2 regions of the Anoxybacillus ayderensis genome follow, and region 1 is predicted to be linked to the other one. Evidence: predicted binding sites of a transcription regulator. Region 1 holds the regulator's gene; the other holds the start of a gene.
What was found. Region 1 encodes NrdR, which represses ribonucleotide reductase genes. Its sites were predicted from a motif close to AACACNATATATNGTGTT; they were not measured.
Positions count from the first base shown of each region.

Region 2: the regulator NrdR is predicted to act here: its motif matches at 7,156-7,173, upstream of HNR63_RS10215 (vitamin B12-dependent ribonucleotide reductase).

Region 1 is NZ_JACDUV010000004.1:155,241-164,567, forward strand. Features, by position in the region: gene mutM (DNA-formamidopyrimidine glycosylase) at 1-185, shown strand, start outside; gene ytaF (sporulation membrane protein YtaF) at 253-876, shown strand; gene coaE (dephospho-CoA kinase) at 889-1,491, shown strand; gene HNR63_RS07435 (glyceraldehyde-3-phosphate dehydrogenase) at 1,599-2,627, shown strand; gene speD (adenosylmethionine decarboxylase) at 2,870-3,244, shown strand; gene HNR63_RS07445 (hypothetical protein) at 3,320-3,712, shown strand; gene nrdR (transcriptional regulator NrdR) at 3,774-4,244, shown strand; gene HNR63_RS07455 (replication initiation and membrane attachment family protein) at 4,278-5,675, shown strand; gene dnaI (primosomal protein DnaI) at 5,686-6,618, shown strand; gene ytxC (putative sporulation protein YtxC) at 6,681-7,535, shown strand; gene thrS (threonine--tRNA ligase) at 7,832-9,327, shown strand, end outside.
Region 2 is NZ_JACDUV010000006.1:154,931-164,257, forward strand. Features, by position in the region: gene HNR63_RS10185 (DEAD/DEAH box helicase) at 1-1,402, opposite strand, end outside; glycine riboswitch at 1,589-1,677, shown strand; gene gcvT (glycine cleavage system aminomethyltransferase GcvT) at 1,816-2,910, shown strand; gene gcvPA (aminomethyl-transferring glycine dehydrogenase subunit GcvPA) at 2,928-4,274, shown strand; gene gcvPB (aminomethyl-transferring glycine dehydrogenase subunit GcvPB) at 4,267-5,721, shown strand; gene HNR63_RS10205 (rhodanese-like domain-containing protein) at 5,753-6,124, opposite strand; gene HNR63_RS10210 (lipoate--protein ligase family protein) at 6,250-7,086, shown strand; gene HNR63_RS10215 (vitamin B12-dependent ribonucleotide reductase) at 7,246-9,327, shown strand, end outside.

The sequences.
Region 1 (9,327 bases):
CGATTGAAAAAGGGGGCAGCACGGTTCGAACGTACGTCAATACGCAAGGGAAAATAGGAACATTTCAAACGCAATTGTACGTATATGGGCGTGTAAATAAGCCGTGCCGGCGATGCGGGGAGCCCATTGTCAAAACAATGGTCGCAAATCGCGGTACGCATTATTGTAAACATTGTCAAACATAGTGTAAGAACATTGCCTAGGCCTCTTCCATATACTATGGTAGTTTTTCAAAGGAAGGGGCAGGCGCTTATGATCACATGGTCTTTATTTTTACTTGCTTTAGCTGTTAGCATCGACGGTTTGACTGTCGGGATTACGTACGGTATGCGGAATGTACATATTCCGCTTCGGTCATTGCTTATTATTTCGCTTTTTTCGTGCCTGACTTTTTTAGTGGCGATGGGCATTGGGCGCATCATGTATGTGTTTTTTTCACCTGCTGTTGCGAACGCAATGGGTGGAAGTATATTGATCGTATTAGGGTTATGGATGATCATTCAATTTATCCTTAAACGAGACGACAATGAAGAAAAGTTTCTCATGAATGTAGAAATTCGTCCGCTCGGTATTGTTATTCAAATTTTACGCAAGCCAACGATGGCTGATTTTGACCGGTCAGGTACGATTACAGGAATGGAAGCCGTATTTTTAGGTGTTGCTTTGTCTCTTGATGCGTTTGGGGCAGGAGTGAGCGCAGCGCTTTTAAATTATTCTGTAACGTTTACGACATTTCTCATTTGTTTGCTTAGCTTTAGCTTCTTATTTAGCGGTTTAAAAATTGGTAAGTCGTTTAGGAAGTATGACTGGCTACAAAAATATTCGTTTTTACCTGGAATTATGCTCATTGTGCTTGGTATTTTTAAAATGAGATAGGGGGGATAGTAAGTGTTAACGATCGGTTTAACAGGGGGGATTGCGAGCGGAAAAAGCACGGTCGCGGCGATGTTTCGCGACTTACATATTCCTGTTATTGATGCAGATGAAATCGCTCATCGTGTCACAGCAATCAATGGTGAAGCGTATAAACCTATTGTTGAAGCGTTCGGCCGCGACATTTTGGATGCAAACGGAGCGATTGATCGCCGCAAACTCGGTACGATCGTGTTTGATGATGAACAAAAGCGAAAACAGTTAAATGCCATCGTTCATCCGCTTGTGCGCAAACATATGCTACAACAAAAAGAACAATATGCGAAACAAAAGGAAAAGGCAGTTGTTCTCGATATTCCTCTTTTATTTGAAAGCAAATTAGAGCATCTTGTTGATCGCATTCTCGTTGTATATGTCGATGAACAAACCCAGCTTCATCGTCTTTGTGAGCGCAATGGCTTTTCGGTTGAAGAAGCACGGGCTCGCATGAAAGCACAAATGCCGCTTGAAGAAAAAAGAAAGAAAGCCGATGCAGTGATCGATAATAACGGAACGATAGAAGAAACGAAACGACAATTGCATGCATGTTTAGTACGTTGGGGTGTTCTTGGAAAATAGGACGCCCTTTTTTTATTTTTTTATAGCATAAACAAACTAAAAGTGTTATACTATTTTTGTAGATAACGAACAAATAGTATAACATATATATTGAAAGGAGCTATATAATGAAAGCGAGAGTAGCGATTAACGGATTCGGACGCATTGGACGGATGGTGTTCCGAAAAGCGATAATTGAACAAGATTTTGATATTGTAGCGATTAATGCGAGCTATCCGCCTGAAACGTTAGCTCATTTAATAAAATATGATTCAAACCATGGCAAATTTGAAGGGGAAGTCATTCCGGTTGAAGATGGACTTATTGTGAATGGGAAAAAAGTACAGTTACTCAATTCCCGCGATCCACGCCTACTGCCATGGGGAGAGCTTCAAATCGATATTGTTATTGAGGCGACAGGAAAGTTTAATGCAAAAGAGAAAGCAATGATGCACATCGAAGCAGGGGCGAAACGCGTCATTTTAACAGCGCCAGGAAAAGATGAAGATGTAACAATTGTCATCGGTGTAAATGAACATATGCTTTCTCCAGAACATATCATTATTTCAAATGCTTCATGCACAACAAATTGTTTAGCTCCGGTTGTAAAAGTGCTTGATGAAGCATTCGGCATTGAAAATGGGTTGATGACAACTGTGCATGCATATACAAACGATCAAAAAAATATTGACAATCCGCATAAAGATTTACGCCGTGCCCGTTCGTGTGCACAATCGATCATTCCAACAACGACAGGTGCAGCGAAAGCGTTGGCGCTCGTATTGCCACATTTAAAAGGAAAAATGCACGGCATGGCATTGCGCGTTCCAACGCCAAACGTTTCGCTTGTTGATGTCGTTGTCGATGTAAAAAAACATGTAACGGTCGATGAAGTAAACGAAGCATTTATGCAAGCAGCACGTGGATCGTTAAAAGGCATTTTAGACGTGACGATGGAACCGCTCGTATCGATTGATTTTAATACGAATCCGCACTCTGCCATTGTCGATGGATTATCCACGATGGTAATCGAAAATCGGAAAGTAAAAGTATTAGCATGGTATGATAATGAATGGGGTTATTCGTGCCGCGTTGTTGATTTAACAAAGCTTGTTGCAAAACAGTTGTCAAAAAACGAAGCGGTTGCGATGTCATAACGCTGGCATTCCAGCGTTATTTTTTATGCCTAATTTCATAAAAAACAAAAAACAATATTGAAAAAAAGATATAAACGAAGTATACTATTTTTCGTGAACTTCTTGAACGCATGGTAATGTGACTACTTAAAGGGTTAGGACCTCTTTGGACTAACTTTCCCCCGTGGTAGTTATACATTCCAGAAAGCAAAAGAAATTCATCGTTTATTTTTTTTCAAAATTTATTAAAGGGGGATACGATCATGGATACAATGGGTCGTCACGTTATCTCAGAACTTTGGGGATGCGATTTTGATAAGTTGAATGACATCGAGTTTATTGAAAAAACATTTGTTGATGCAGCGTTAAAGTCAGGTGCGGAAATTCGTGAAGTTGCATTTCATAAATTTGCACCACAAGGCGTTAGCGGCGTTGTGATCATTTCTGAATCACATTTAACGATTCACAGTTTTCCTGAACACGGATATGCGAGTATTGATGTGTACACATGTGGACATTTAGATCCAACGATTGCTGCTGACTATATTGCAGAAGCGTTAGGTGCGCAAACACGTGAAACAATTGAATTGCCTCGTGGCATGGGTCCGATTGAAATTAAACAAGCAAAAGCTTTATAATAAAGTGTAAGAGGAAAAGAGGTGTAGATTCTGCACCTCTTTTTTATCATTCGTTGAAAAGTGAGGCGACGACAGGTGAAATGGAAATACGTATTAACGAATCATAATGAAACATCGGAACGTCATCCGGATGAGCAGTTGAAAAGCCGTTATTATAAAACGACGCAAGCGGCTGCATTAAAAGAAGTGAAACAATTGTTCGAGCAAATGGACGGCTATCATATTGTGGCAATCTCAGAAGAAAGAGGAGAAATGAGCGTATCGCTTACGAAAGGAAAAAAAGCATTTATCGTCGTCACAGTCATTTCTGTTCGACCGTTCGAAACAGCTATTGATTTTTCTGTGACGACAGAAACAAAGTGGTTGCCAATCGACTTTGGATTTAGCCGTCAACTTATTATTCGTTTATATGATCAATTAGCTAAACGATTAACATACATCGGATCGGGAATATATAGTGAGAAGTAGTTGTGCATGCGCCTTTTTTTGTCTACTATAAGGGTAAGATTACTGTCAGGAGTTGATACATATGAAATGCCCATCGTGTCACCATCATGGGACGCGGGTACTTGATTCGCGTCCAGTTGATGAAGGGCGTTCCATTCGCCGTCGGCGCGAATGTGAACGTTGCCATTTTCGTTTTACAACGTTTGAGAAAGTCGAAGAAACACCGTTAATTGTCGTGAAAAAAGAAGGAACGAGAGAAGAATTTAGTCGTGAAAAAATATTGCGTGGGCTGATTAAAGCATGTGAGAAGCGGCCGGTTGCCCTTGAACAATTAGAGCAAGTGACGCAGCAAATTGAGCGAGAATTGCGTAATAGCGGCATAAATGAAGTAAAAAGTGAAACGATCGGCGAAATGGTAATGGAAAGATTATCAAAAATTGATGAAGTCGCTTACGTTCGTTTTGCCTCTGTATATCGACAGTTTAAAGATTTAAACGTCTTTATTGAAGAATTAAAAGAGCTCATTAAAAAAGAACAAGGAGAAAGGGCATAATGTGCTCTTTTTCATATGAAGAAGGTCGATAAGATGGAATATAGTTGGAAAGAGTTAATTGCGGTCGACCGATATATTGTACATGCGAACGGAATTTTAAGCGAATTAGACCGAAAAGTATTGACACTTTTATATCAACCTTTAATTGGTGCTCAAGCGTATAGCTTATATATGACGTTATGGAGCGAACTTGAGCAGGCGCGTTTATGGAGCGAGGAGACGACACATCATAGTTTAATGGCGATTATGCAATGCAGTTTGCCAACGATATATGCCGAGCGTTTAAAACTAGAAGGAATCGGGTTGTTAAATACGTACATGAAACGAACGAATGAAGACGATGAACGGGTATTTATTTATGAGCTACTTCTTCCACTTACACCAGAACAATTTTTCAACGATGGGGTTTTAAATGTATTTTTGTATGATCGTGTCGGAAAAACAAAATTTCAAAAGCTGAAAAAGTTTTTTTCCGATCGTGCCATTGATCGTACGTCATTTACACCGATCACCCGCTCATTTCACGATGTCTTTTCATCCATCCAACCTGAAAAAATGATTCATAAATTAAGTGATGAAGCGAAACAAGAAGTGATGCTTCAAGATGGACAGCAGTATATAGGAAAAGAACGAGCGATATATAAGATGCAAGATGATATATTTGACTTCGATGCCTTTTACGCTGGACTATCTCATCACCTCGTACCACGACGTGCGATTACTGAAAAAGTAAAAGATGCAATTAAAAAGCTTTCTTTTCTGTATGGGATTGGTCCTCTTGATATGCAAAAAATTGTGATGGGCGTCATCGATCCCGCTGAACAAATTGATATTGAAGCATTACGAAAAGCAGCGCAAGAATGGTATCAATTTGAACGTGGTGAAGCGCTTCCGCGTCTATATGATCGTGTACAACCGTTAGCAGAGCGAACGATGGCACATGCCGAACCAAAAAATGAAGAAGAATATTTAATGAAACAGCTTGAAACCGTTTCGCCGAGACAATTGCTTATGGATTTTTCTGGTGGAGTTGAACCGGCGTTAGCTGATTTACAGTTGATTGAAGACATTATGTTTAAACAAAAATTGCCGCCAGGTGTCATGAACGTGCTCATTTACTACGTCATGCTGCGGACAGATATGAAGTTGCCGAAAAAATATGTTGAAAAAATTGCGAGTTCATGGGCGCGAAAAAAGGTACGTACGGTGAAACAAGCGATGGAATTGGCGAAAAAAGAGGCGCGAGAATATGAAACATTTATGAAAGAAAAAGAACAAAAAGGATCTAAAAAACCGATTCGTACCGAACTGTTGCCAGATTGGCTGCAGACGGACTATTCACAATTTGAGCGAAAACAAGTGAAATCAGAAGAAGAGTTAGAACAAAAACGGCGCGAGTTGGAAGAACGGTTAAAAAAACCGAAAAGTTAGGGGATAAACGATGAAACCAATTCGGGAAACCATTCACCATTTGATGAATCGTCACGATTTTAAAGAACGATATGAGGCGATGAAGCGCGACATTTTACGTGATCCTCATGTTCAAACATTTTTGCGTGGTCATCACGTGACGGATGCGATGTTAAATCGTCATCTCGGTAAATTGTACGAGTTTGTGCAACAAAGCAAGCATTGTGAACGTTGCCAAAGCTTAGAACAATGTCCGAACTTACTGAAAGGTTATACGCCTCATTTAATTTGGCAAGGGAAAAACATTGACGTGCAATATGAGCGGTGTGCTCGTAAAGTGCAAGATGATGAACGAAAAAAACAACAGTCGCTTATTCGTAGTTTATTTATTCCGCGCGATATGTTGCAAGCAGCGTTTGATCAGCTAGAAACGGACGATCTTGGGCGAATTGAAGCGATCGAGCTTGCGAACACGTTTGCATCGACATACGAAATAGGCAAACGAATGAAAGGGCTATATTTATACGGATCGTTTGGCGTCGGAAAAACATATTTGTTAGCAGCGATGGCAAATGAGTTAGCACAAAGGCACATCGCTTCATTTCTCGTGTACGTACCAGAATTTGTTCGCTCGTTGAAATCATCGCTTCAAACCGATGCATTTCAGGATACGATTGAATATGCAAAGCAAGTACCTGTCCTTATGCTCGATGATTTAGGAGCAGAATTAATGTCAAGTTGGTGGCGCGATGAGGTGCTCGGTCCGATTTTACAATATCGCATGCTTGAGCATTTGCCGACATGTTTTACATCAAATTTTGATTTAAAACGTCTGACGCATCACCTTGCTCACTCGCAGCGAGGCGAAGAAGAACAAGTAAAAGCGGCACGAATTATCGAACGAATTGTTTATTTAGCTACTCCGATCGAAATGACAGGAAAAAATCGCCGAATCGAAATGTGATAAACAAACGGTGTTCCCCATATATATAAAACAAGCATGTTTCGGGAAAAGGGGGGGCACCGTTGATTTATATCGTATTTCAAAATGGACAAGATGCACAACGACTATTTGAACAATTAAGTAAAGCGCCGCAACCATATGGGAAGTTGCTTTATGATGACAAGACGATTACCGTTTTCTTTCATGAACAGAATGTTGCGCATATGCGCGCATTGTTCATTCCTATTTTTTCTTCATGCATCATTCGAGCATTTGAAACACGTTGGATTTTATCGATCATTTCCCGCACGTTTTTTTATGAAAACGAAGAAGAGCAACAACAAATTTTACAGCTTACATATTCGTTTATTGACGGGGAAAGGCACGATTATCGTCTCGGAAAGAAAATAAATGTACCGCGTGAGCAACTGATTGCTCAATCGTTGCATGAATGTTTGCAGGAAGGGGTGTTTTCATTCGAGTCGCTTATCACTTTTCGCTTAAAGCCGTATTATGATCGGCTTATACATTATGTGGAATTAGCGATTGACGAATACAAATTAGAACAAGAATACCAAACTTTCGTTCAACTGTTGCGCGAAATTGTGGCGTCGCGCCACCCGAAAATGAGCGTCCTTCATTTAGTATACGAAAACGAAACGTTTCAATTTTTCGATGACCATTTTTTTTACTTGTCACCTCATCAACTAAAGCAGTTTATTGACCGTCGATTGATGGTGAGTCAGCCGATGTACATTGACACATCTGTATTAGCGCCGCTCGTATCGATAGCACCAGAAAAAATATATATGTATACAAATGTGACAGATGTCGGAATGATCCAAACGATTCAAAATGTGTTTCAAGAGCGAATCGAGCTACGAACACCTCTTGATTTTCCAAAAAAATATGCTTATAATGACATACATAGTGAATAAAGCAAAAAGTGATGATGAGGACATGGGTGTATTTTTACGGTTCACAGAGAGGGAAGGCATAGGCTGAAACCTTCCTAACACGGAAAATGCACTTACCACCTCTAAACTTCAGCAGTGAACAATGGGACGATTGCCCGTTTAGTAATTGCTGACGGTTTGCGCCGTTATCGAGATGAAGCCGTTTATACGCTCGCTTTATGTTCGTATAGACGGGAAGAAGGGTGGAACCACGAAACCAACTCGTCCCTCGTTTTTGGGACGAGTTTTTTTATTTTTTAAAAAAGGAGTGAGCAGCTTTGGCGGATGTAGTAAAAATTACATTTCCAGATGGAGCAGTGAAGGAGTTTCCGAAAGGAGTGACAACGGAAGATATTGCAGCGTCCATTAGCCCAGGACTGAAGAAAAAAGCAATTGCAGGAAAGCTAAACGATCGCATGATCGATTTGCGTACACCGATTGAAGAAGACGGCGCCATTTCGATTATTACGCAAGATATGCCAGAAGCGCTTGACATTTTACGTCATAGCACAGCGCATTTAATGGCACAAGCGATTAAACGATTGTACAAAGATGTGAAGCTTGGCGTTGGCCCTGTCATTGAAAACGGCTTTTACTATGATATTGATGTTGACGTACCAATTACAGCAGAAGACTTACCGAAAATTGAACAAGAAATGAAAAAAATTGTGAAAGAAAACTTAGATATCGTTCGCAAAGAAGTGAGTCGCGAAGAGGCAATTCGTCGCTATACAGAAATTGGCGATCATTTAAAAATTGAACTTATTCACGACATTCCAGAGGGAGAAGTCGTTTCCATTTACGAACAAGGAGAGTTTTTCGATCTTTGCCGTGGGGTGCACGTCCCATCAACAGGAAAAATTAAAGAGTTTAAACTGTTAAGTGTAGCAGGTGCGTACTGGCGTGGTGACAGCAAAAACAAAATGTTGCAACGTATTTACGGTACAGCCTTTTTCAAAAAAGAAGATTTAGATGAATATTTACGTCTCTTACAAGAAGCGAAAGAGCGTGATCATCGTAAGCTCGGAAAAGAGCTTGACTTATTTATGACATCGCAAAAAGTAGGACAAGGATTGCCGCTTTGGCTTCCAAAAGGTGCAACTATTCGCCGAACAATTGAGCGTTATATCGTCGATAAAGAGCTGTCGCTTGGCTATCAACACGTATATACACCGGTGCTCGGTAGCGTCGAGTTATATAAAACGTCTGGCCATTGGGATCATTATAAAGATGGAATGTTTCCGCCAATGGAGATGGATAATGAACAGCTTGTCTTACGTCCGATGAACTGTCCGCATCATATGATGGTGTATAAACATAAAATTCATAGCTATCGCGAGTTGCCAATTCGTATCGCAGAGCTCGGTACGATGCATCGTTACGAAATGTCAGGGGCGCTTACAGGATTGCAACGCGTTCGTGGGATGACGTTGAATGATGCGCATATTTTCGTTCGCCCAGATCAAATTAAAGACGAGTTTAAGCGCGTCGTTAATTTAATTTTAGATGTATATAAAGATTTCGGTTTAACGGACTATTCGTTCCGTCTGTCGTATCGCGATCCGCAAGATAAAGAAAAATATTATGATGACGATGCGATGTGGGAAAAAGCACAAAGCATGTTAAAAGAGGCGATGGACGAGCTCGGACTTGACTATTACGAAGCAGAAGGAGAAGCTGCGTTTTACGGTCCAAAACTAGACGTTCAAGTGCGAACAGCGCTCGGAAAAGATGAAACCTTATCTACGGTTCAACTTGACTTCTTGTTACCAGA
Region 2 (9,327 bases), on a different contig from region 1:
AATTATAAATGTGCACATCTTTTGTTTGTCCGAGACGATGAACACGCCCGATTCGTTGTTCTAGACGCATCGGATTCCAAGGCAAATCATAGTTAATCACATGGTTGCAAAATTGTAAGTTAATCCCTTCTCCTCCTGCCTCTGTCGCGATAAGCACTTGAGCGCGATGTTGAAACAGCTCTTTCATCCAATCTTTTTTACTTCGTTTAAATCCGCCACGAAACGGCACAGAAGAAATACCGTGCTGTTTAAAAAACCATTGCAAATACAATTGGGTCGCTCGGTACTCTGTAAATACAATCACTTTATCGTTTATTGTTTGAATAAGTTCCAGCGCTTTTTTTGCTTTTGTATGTTCGGTGATTTCATTCATTTTTTGTAACAATGCACCAATGGTCGTTTCGATGTCCGGATGTCGCTCCATCATGCTTTTTAACGTGCAAAAAAGTGCTTCTTTACTACTACATATTTCGCGCAATAACGTAATGTGTGACAACGATGTATCGGAAAAATGGGGCTTTGATTGTCGAATCGTCTCATATACGTTTCGTTCTGCTTCCGAAAAATCAATAAACATCGTTTCGACGTGCCGCTTCGTCCATTCAATTCCTGTATCGTGGCGACGATGTCGAATCATTACTTTTCGAATGAGTTCTTTTAAATGGGCATCATCATGTAATGTGCGTAGCTTTCCGTACCTTTTTTGAAATTGTTCGGCATTCCCTAAATGCCCAGGTTTCAGTAGAGAAACGAGATGAAAAATTTCTTCCACGCGGTTTTGAATCGGTGTCGCCGTCAACAGTAAGCAAAACTTCTTTTTTAATCCTTGAACAAATTCATAGTTTTTCGTTTTATTGTTTTTCAATTTATGTGCTTCGTCAATAATGACAATATCGTATGTTTGTTCATAAATGATATCCCGATGCGGTTGTTTTTTCGCTGTATCGATTGATGAAACGACAACGTCACATTGTTCCCATACGTAGCTTTTCCTTTGAGCAACGGCAGGAATAAAAAATTTTTCATTTAATTCTTGCACCCATTGCGAGACGAGAGAAGCGGGAACGAGAATAAGCGCCTTTTTCACAAGTCCACGAATCATATATTCTTTTAAAATTAATCCCGCTTCAATCGTTTTTCCCAGCCCGACTTCATCCGCTAAAATGGCTTTTCCGTTCATTTGCTCGACAACTTGACGTGCAACATCGTATTGATGAGGTAAAATTGTTATATGTGGCAAATGTTTTGGCGCTTGTAGTCCATCAAACTGAGGAATAGTTAACGCTTTGGCTGATTCAAGAGCCAACTCGTACAATTCCCAGTTTGACCACGGACCGTCACGTTCGATGCGCGTCATAAATTCGTCCTTCCAACTTTTCTCCCAATGTACTGTGACGTTCATAAGTATCCCTCATTTTCCGAACATTTTCGTTTGAAATAAAAAAGAATTTACGTATTTTATTTATAAAAAGATGTTGCGACAAAAGAGAAGTTATAAGATAATAAAAAACGTAAGAAAGTTTATAAAATTGTTTCATTATGTGCTTACATGTAGTGTGGCTCAAGAACGACAATTGTATACGGGCGGATGAGAACAAGGGGAGAGACTACGGAATGTAGCGCCGAAGGAGCAAGTGGCAACACGAATCTCTCAGGCAAAAGAACTCTTGTTTGACGCAGCTCTGGAGAGCGTTCACGAATGTGAACCACCCACGAGGACACCTATTACAGGGAAACTTTCAGGTGAAAGGACAGAGACTACCATATGACAATATGGGGGTCGTCTGTCTTTTTTTATGAACAAGGAGGGAGCATATGTTAAAAAGAACACCGCTATTTCCTCTGTATGCAGAGTATGGCGCAAAAACGATTGATTTTGGCGGTTGGGAGTTACCCGTGCAATTTTCGAGCATTAAAGAAGAACATGAAGCCGTACGGACGCGGGCAGGATTGTTTGATGTGTCGCATATGGGCGAGTTTGAAGTGAAAGGAAAAGATAGCCTTGCCTTTTTACAAAAAATGATGACAAACGATGTCGCAAAATTAACAAATGGTCGCGCCCAATATACGCTTATGTGCGATGAAGACGGTGGAACAGTTGATGATTTACTTGTTTATAAAAAAGGAGACGATCATTACCTTCTTGTTGTCAATGCCGCAAATATTGAAAAAGATTTTGCATGGCTTGAAGCGCATGTAGTGGGGGATGTTGAACTTGTCAATATTTCAAACGATATTGCGCAATTAGCACTACAAGGGCCGCTTGCGGAAAGAGTGTTGCAACGATTGACGACTGTTGATTTATCTAACATGAAATTTTTCGCTTTTGCCGATCACATCGATGTCGCAGGTGTTCAAGCGCTCGTGTCGCGTACAGGATATACAGGAGAAGACGGGTTTGAGCTATATTGCCGAGCAGAAGATGCCCAAACGCTTTGGCGAGCGATTTTAGAGACAGGAAAAGAAGACGGAGTGCTTCCGTGCGGGCTCGGTGCGCGCGATACACTTCGTTTTGAAGCGTGCTTGCCGCTTTATGGGCAAGAATTGGCGAAAGACATTACGCCAATCGAAGCAGGGCTTGGATTTGCAGTTAAAACGAATAAAGACGTTGACTTTTTCGGAAAAGAAGTATTGAAAAAACAAAAAGAAGAAGGAACAACACGTAAACTTGTCGGCATTGAAATGATCGACAAAGGCATTCCGCGTCACGGATATGCAGTATATGTAAACGGTGAGCAAGTTGGTGTTGTGACGACAGGAACTCAGTCGCCAACGCTTAAAAAAAATATCGGCCTAGCACTGATTTCTACAGCGTATTCTCCCCTTGATACAGAAGTAGAAGTAGATGTTCGCGGGAAACGACTAAAAGCGAAAGTAGTGGCAACACCGTTTTATAAACGCACAAAATAATGTGAGGAGAGAGAGTTATGCTTCATCGTTATTTGCCAATGACGGAAGAAGATAAGCAACAAATGTTAGAAACGATTGGTGTGCAATCGATTGATGAACTGTTTTCTGATATTCCAGAAAGCGTTCGTTTTCAAGGCGAATACAACATTAAGCCGGCAAAATCAGAACCGGAACTAATGAAAGAATTAATGGCATTAGCCGCAAAAAATGCGGATATGAAGACATATACCTCATTTTTAGGAGCTGGGGTGTATGATCATTACATCCCGACGATTGTTGACCATGTCATTTCACGTTCCGAATTTTATACAGCGTATACGCCATATCAGCCAGAAATTTCCCAAGGGGAATTGCAAGCAATTTTCGAGTTTCAAACGATGATTTGTGAGCTGACAGGCATGGATGTGGCGAACTCATCGATGTATGACGGTGGCACAGCGTTAGCGGAAGCAGCGTTGTTAAGTGCAGCGCATACGAAAAAGAAAAAAGTGTTATTATCAAACGCAGTGCATCCAGAATATCGCGACGTCGTGAAAACGTACGCAAAAGGACCGGGGCTTGAAGTGGTAGACATACCGTATAAAAATGGTGTAACGGATCTTGACGCTCTTCAAGCAGAAATGAATGAAGATGTCGCATGCGTCATTGTGCAATATCCAAACTTTTTCGGACAAATCGAACCGCTAAAAGAAATTGAACCAATCGCTCATGCGCATCAAGGAATGTTCGTTGTCGCAAGCAATCCGCTTGCGTTAGGGGTATTAACACCGCCAGGTCAGTTCGGTGCAGACATCGTCGTTGGCGATGCGCAACCGTTTGGCATTCCAGCCCAATTCGGTGGTCCACATTGCGGTTATTTTGCGGTGAAATCGGCGCTCATGCGCAAAATTCCAGGGCGTCTCGTCGGACAAACGACGGATGAAGAAGGGCGACGCGGCTTTGTTTTGACGTTGCAAGCGCGTGAACAACATATTCGCCGCGACAAAGCGACGTCAAATATTTGCTCGAACCAAGCGTTAAATGCGCTCGCCGCATCGGTGGCGATGACCGCGCTCGGCAAAAAAGGTGTAAAAGAAATGGCGACGATGAATATTCAAAAAGCGCATTATGCAAAAGAAGCGTTCGTCAATCATGGATTTGATGTCTTATTTACAGGACCGTTTTTCAACGAGTTTGTTGTTCGACTGAACAAGCCCGTAGCGGAAGTAAATAAAAAGCTGTTGGAAAAAGGGATCATCGGCGGCTACGATCTCGGGCGCGATTATCCAGAACTGCAAAACTGCATGTTAATTGCGGTCACAGAATTGCGCACGAAAGAAGAAATCGACACGCTTGTGAAAGAATTGGGGGATTGTCATGCATAAAGATCAACCGCTTATTTTTGAATTAAGCAAGCCAGGACGAATCGGATATAGCTTACCAGCACTAGACGTACCAGCAGTCGATATTGCACAAGTCGTTCCAACCGATTACATTCGGCAAGAAGCACCGGAGCTTCCTGAAGTGTCAGAGCTTGACATTATGCGTCATTATACAGCGCTATCAAAGCGTAACCATGGGGTTGATTCCGGCTTTTACCCGCTTGGATCTTGTACGATGAAATACAATCCGAAAATAAATGAAAACGTTGCTCGCTTCGCTGGATTTGCCCACATTCATCCGCTTCAGCCGGAAGAAACGGTGCAAGGGGCGCTTGAATTAATGTATGACTTACAAGAGCATTTAAAAGAAATTACCGGCATGGATGCGGTGACGTTGCAGCCAGCCGCTGGTGCGCATGGAGAATGGACAGGACTGATGATGATTCGCGCCTACCATGAAGCAAACGGCGACTACAATCGCACAAAAGTCATTGTCCCTGATACGGCGCACGGAACAAATCCTGCGTCGGCAACAGTTGCCGGATTTGAAACGGTGACGGTGAAATCGACAGAAGAAGGGCTTGTCGATTTAGACGATTTACGCCGCGTCGTCGGCCCAGATACAGCCGCGCTTATGCTCACAAACCCAAATACGCTTGGTCTTTTTGAAGAAAATATTTTAGAAATGGCAGAAATCGTGCATGCCGCAGGCGGAAAGCTGTATTACGACGGGGCAAACTTAAATGCGGTGTTAAGCAAAGCGCGCCCTGGCGATATGGGCTTTGACGTCGTTCACTTAAACCTTCATAAAACGTTTACTGGCCCGCATGGCGGCGGTGGCCCTGGCTCTGGTCCAGTTGGTGTGAAAGCGGACCTTATTCCATTTTTACCGAAACCGACGGTGGAAAAGGGAGAAGACGGATACTATTTCGACTATGACAGACCAAAAGCGATCGGTCGCGTGAAGCCGTTTTATGGCAACTTCGGCATTAACGTTCGCGCCTATACGTATATTCGTTCGATGGGGCCGGACGGCTTAAAAGCAGTGACAGAATATGCGGTATTAAACGCTAATTACATGATGCGTCGTCTAGCGGAATATTACGATTTGCCATACAACCGTCATTGCAAACACGAGTTTGTGTTATCAGGAAAGCGGCAAAAGAAATTGGGTGTGCGCACGCTTGATATTGCGAAGCGTTTGCTTGATTTCGGCTACCATCCGCCGACGATTTACTTCCCATTGATTGTCGAAGAGTGCATGATGATCGAACCGACGGAAACGGAGTCAAAAGAAACGCTCGATGCGTTCATTGATGCGATGATCCAAATTGCGAAAGAAGCGGAAGAAACGCCGGAAATCGTCCAAGAAGCACCGCATACAACGGTCGTCAAACGATTGGATGAAACGACGGCGGCCCGCAAACCGATTTTGCGTTATCAGAAATAAAAAAAGGTGCCAGGCGTTTTGGCTTGGCACCTTATTTTTTCTTCACCTTTCCTGTCCACATTTTAAATCCGCCTTTTAAGTGGTAAAGGTCGCGATATCCTTTTCGGTAAAGCATTTGTGCCGCACGGCCGCTGCGAAGTCCGCTTTGGCAATATAAATAAATCGGCTGGTCTTTACGCAATTCTTTCATGCGTAAACGCAGTTGTGAAAGTGGAATATTACGTGCTCCTAAAATGTGACCGGCAGCGTATTCATCTGGTTCGCGAACGTCGATGAGTTGCGCTTTTCGATAACCTGCGCGGAACTCTTCTTCCGTAAGCGTTTTAACGACTCGCTTTTGGTAAAAGTATGTAATTACCGCGTACACAATGATTGCTCCGAGAATAATAAGAACTGTCGTCATGCTTACCCTCCTTTTTCATCGTTGCCACGTCTATTATATAAATGTTTCGTCCAAGAAGCAAAGCATTTTCCATTGACTTATTATGTTTGCTACACTATAAAATGATAGAGGAAAGGGTGGAGTAGATGGAAAAAGAAGTATGGCGATTTATCGACTCAGGCAATTGTTCCCCAGCGTTTAATATGGCGCTTGATGAAGCGTTGTTAGAATGGCATAGTGAAGGACACTTTCCACCGACCATTCGGTTTTACGGTTGGAACCCACCGACACTTTCGATCGGCTATTTTCAAAAAGTCGAAAAAGAGATCGATATGGATGCAGTAAAAAAATACGGACTTGGCTTTGTGAGACGCCCAACAGGCGGGCGTGGTGTGCTTCATGATAAAGAATTAACGTATAGCGTTATCGTATCAGAAGCGCATCCAGCTATGCCGCAGACGGTGACGGAAGCGTATCGCGTCATTTCACAAGGCATTTTGGAAGGATTTCGTTTCCTTGGGCTTGATGCGTATTTTGCTGTTCCAAAAACAGAAGAAGAAAAAGCAGATTTAAAAAACCCACGCTCAGCTGTTTGTTTTGACGCACCGTCTTGGTATGAGCTCGTTGTCGAAGGAAGAAAAGTGGCAGGAAGCGCCCAAACGCGACAAAAAGGGGTCATTTTACAACATGGCTCGATTTTATTAGACTTAGATGAAGAGATGCTTTTTAGCTTGTTTAAGTATCCGAACGAACGAGTGAAAGAGCGGTTGCGACAAAATTTTAAAAACAAAGCGGTCGCAATCAATGAGCTAACCGATCGAAAAGTGACGATCGATGAGGCGAAAGAAGCATTTTTCAAAGGATTTGAAAAAGGTTTAAACATTCAGTTGGAACGATATGAATTAACCGATGATGAGCGGCTGTACGTTCAGCAACTAGCGAGAAATAAATACGAAACAGATGAATGGAATTTTAAAAGGTAAATTTTCCTCTTGACAAATAAAAAACACTTGACTTAATTATCAATATGTAGTATGGGTTTTGTAAAAAAACATACTACATATTGATTTTTTAATTGATTATTGTTGTCGATATATGGTAGTTTAATGTAGTAAGATTATGTTGGAAGAGGAGAGGTAAACATGACGGTTGCGTTTTCTGAAAAAATGACGGTGAATATGGACAAGTTGAATGAAGACATTCGCCTATTTCCACAAGTGCACCCGATTACTCCTGAGATGCACATTACATATAAGGGTGTGTCGCGCTTAGTGATGCTTGATCGCTATTCGTTTAAAGATACGGAAAAGTTGACGCTAAGCGTCGGGGATTTTGTCGTTTTAACAGTGAAGGAAGATCCGAAGTTTCCGGCGCGTGGGCTTGGGTTTATTGTCGAGTTGGATTGGGAGAGTAAAAAAGCACACGTGCTTGTGGAAGAAGAATATCGCCACGTGCTAGAAGGGGAAGAGGCGAAAACAGGCATTGTCGTTCGTTCTCTTGATGTTATTGAAAAACCATTAGAAATTTATTATGAGCAAATTGCAAAGCGGAACGCAACCGGGCTAGCCGCTGTTGAGCAAACGGAAGAAAAACGGCAAGAGTGGTTCGAAAAGTTTTATGAACAGCTTGTCAGTCTAAATTTCGTTCCAGCAGGGCGCGTATTATATGGAGCAGGTTCTGGAACAGAAGTGACGTACTTCAACTGCTACGTCATGCCATTTGTGAAAGACTCGCGTGAAGGTATTTCTGAACATCGCAAACAAGTGATGGAAATTATGAGCCGCGGTGGCGGTGTCGGAACGAACGGTTCTACCCTTCGTCCACGCAATACACTCGCGCGCGGAGTGAATGGAAAATCGTCCGGTTCAGTGTCATGGCTTGACGATATTGCAAAACTGACCCATCTTGTCGAACAAGGTGGAAGTCGTAGGGGCGCCCAAATGATTATGTTGGCCGATTGGCACCCGGACATTATTGAATTCATTATTTCGAAAATGCAAAATCCACGCATTTTGCGCTATTTGCTTGAAAATACAGAAGATGAAGGCATTCAAAAAGCAGCGAAAGAAAAACTAAAGTTTACACCGCTTACTGAACAAGAGCGCGCGATGTATCAAGGAATTGTTAACTACAAAAACATCCCAGGATACGGTGGCTTTTCAGAAAAAATTATTAAAGACGCGGAAGAAAAGTTGCGGACAGGCGGAACGTATAGCGTGCACAATCCGGACTTTTTAACAGGGGCGAACATTTCCGTTTGCTTAACAAAAGAGTTTATGCAGGCAGTAGAAAACGATGAAGAATACGAATTGCGCTTCCCAGATGTTGAAACGTACTCGGAAGAAGAAATGCGCATCTACAACGAAAAATGGCACGAAGTCGGCGATGTGCGTGAATGGGAGAAAATGGGCTATCGCGTTCGCGTCTACCGGAAAATTCGCGCGCGCGAGCTATGGAAGCTCATTAACATTTGCGCAACGTATTCCGCCGAACCAGGCATTTTCTTTATCGACAACGCCAACGACATGACGAACGCAAGAGCGTACGGGCAAAAAGTAGTCGCAACAAATCCGTGTGGTGAACAACCACTCGCACCTTATTCTGTGTGCAATTTAGCTGCCATTAATTTGGCGAATATGGTCGATAAAGAAAAGAAAGTTGTGGATTATGAAAAATTAAAGCAGACGGTTGAAGTCGGTGTCCGCATGCAAGATAACGTTATTGACGCAACCCCGTACTTCCTTGAGGAAAATAAAAAGCAAGCGCTTGGGGAGCGCCGCGTCGGTCTTGGCGTCATGGGACTAGCGGATTTGCTTATTTATTGCGAAAAAGAGTACGGTTCGGAAGAAGGAAATCAGTTAGTTGACGAGCTGTTTAAAACAATTGCGACAACGGCGTATCGTGCGTCGATTGAGCTTGCGAAAGAAAAAGGAAGCTTTCCGTTTTTAGTTGGTGAAACAGAAGAAGAAACGATGAAATTGCGTGAAGCGTTTATTCACACCGGTTATATGAAAAAAATGCCGGACGATATTCGCCAAGATATTTTAAAATACGGCATTCGCAACTCGCATTTATTAACGGTTGCTCCGACTGGATCCACAGGGACAATGATCGGCGTGTCCACAGGGCTTGAACCATATTTTTCCTTTTCTTATTATCGAAGCGGCCGTCTAGGTAAGTTTATTGAAGTGAAGGCGGATATCGTTCAAGAATATTTAGATAAA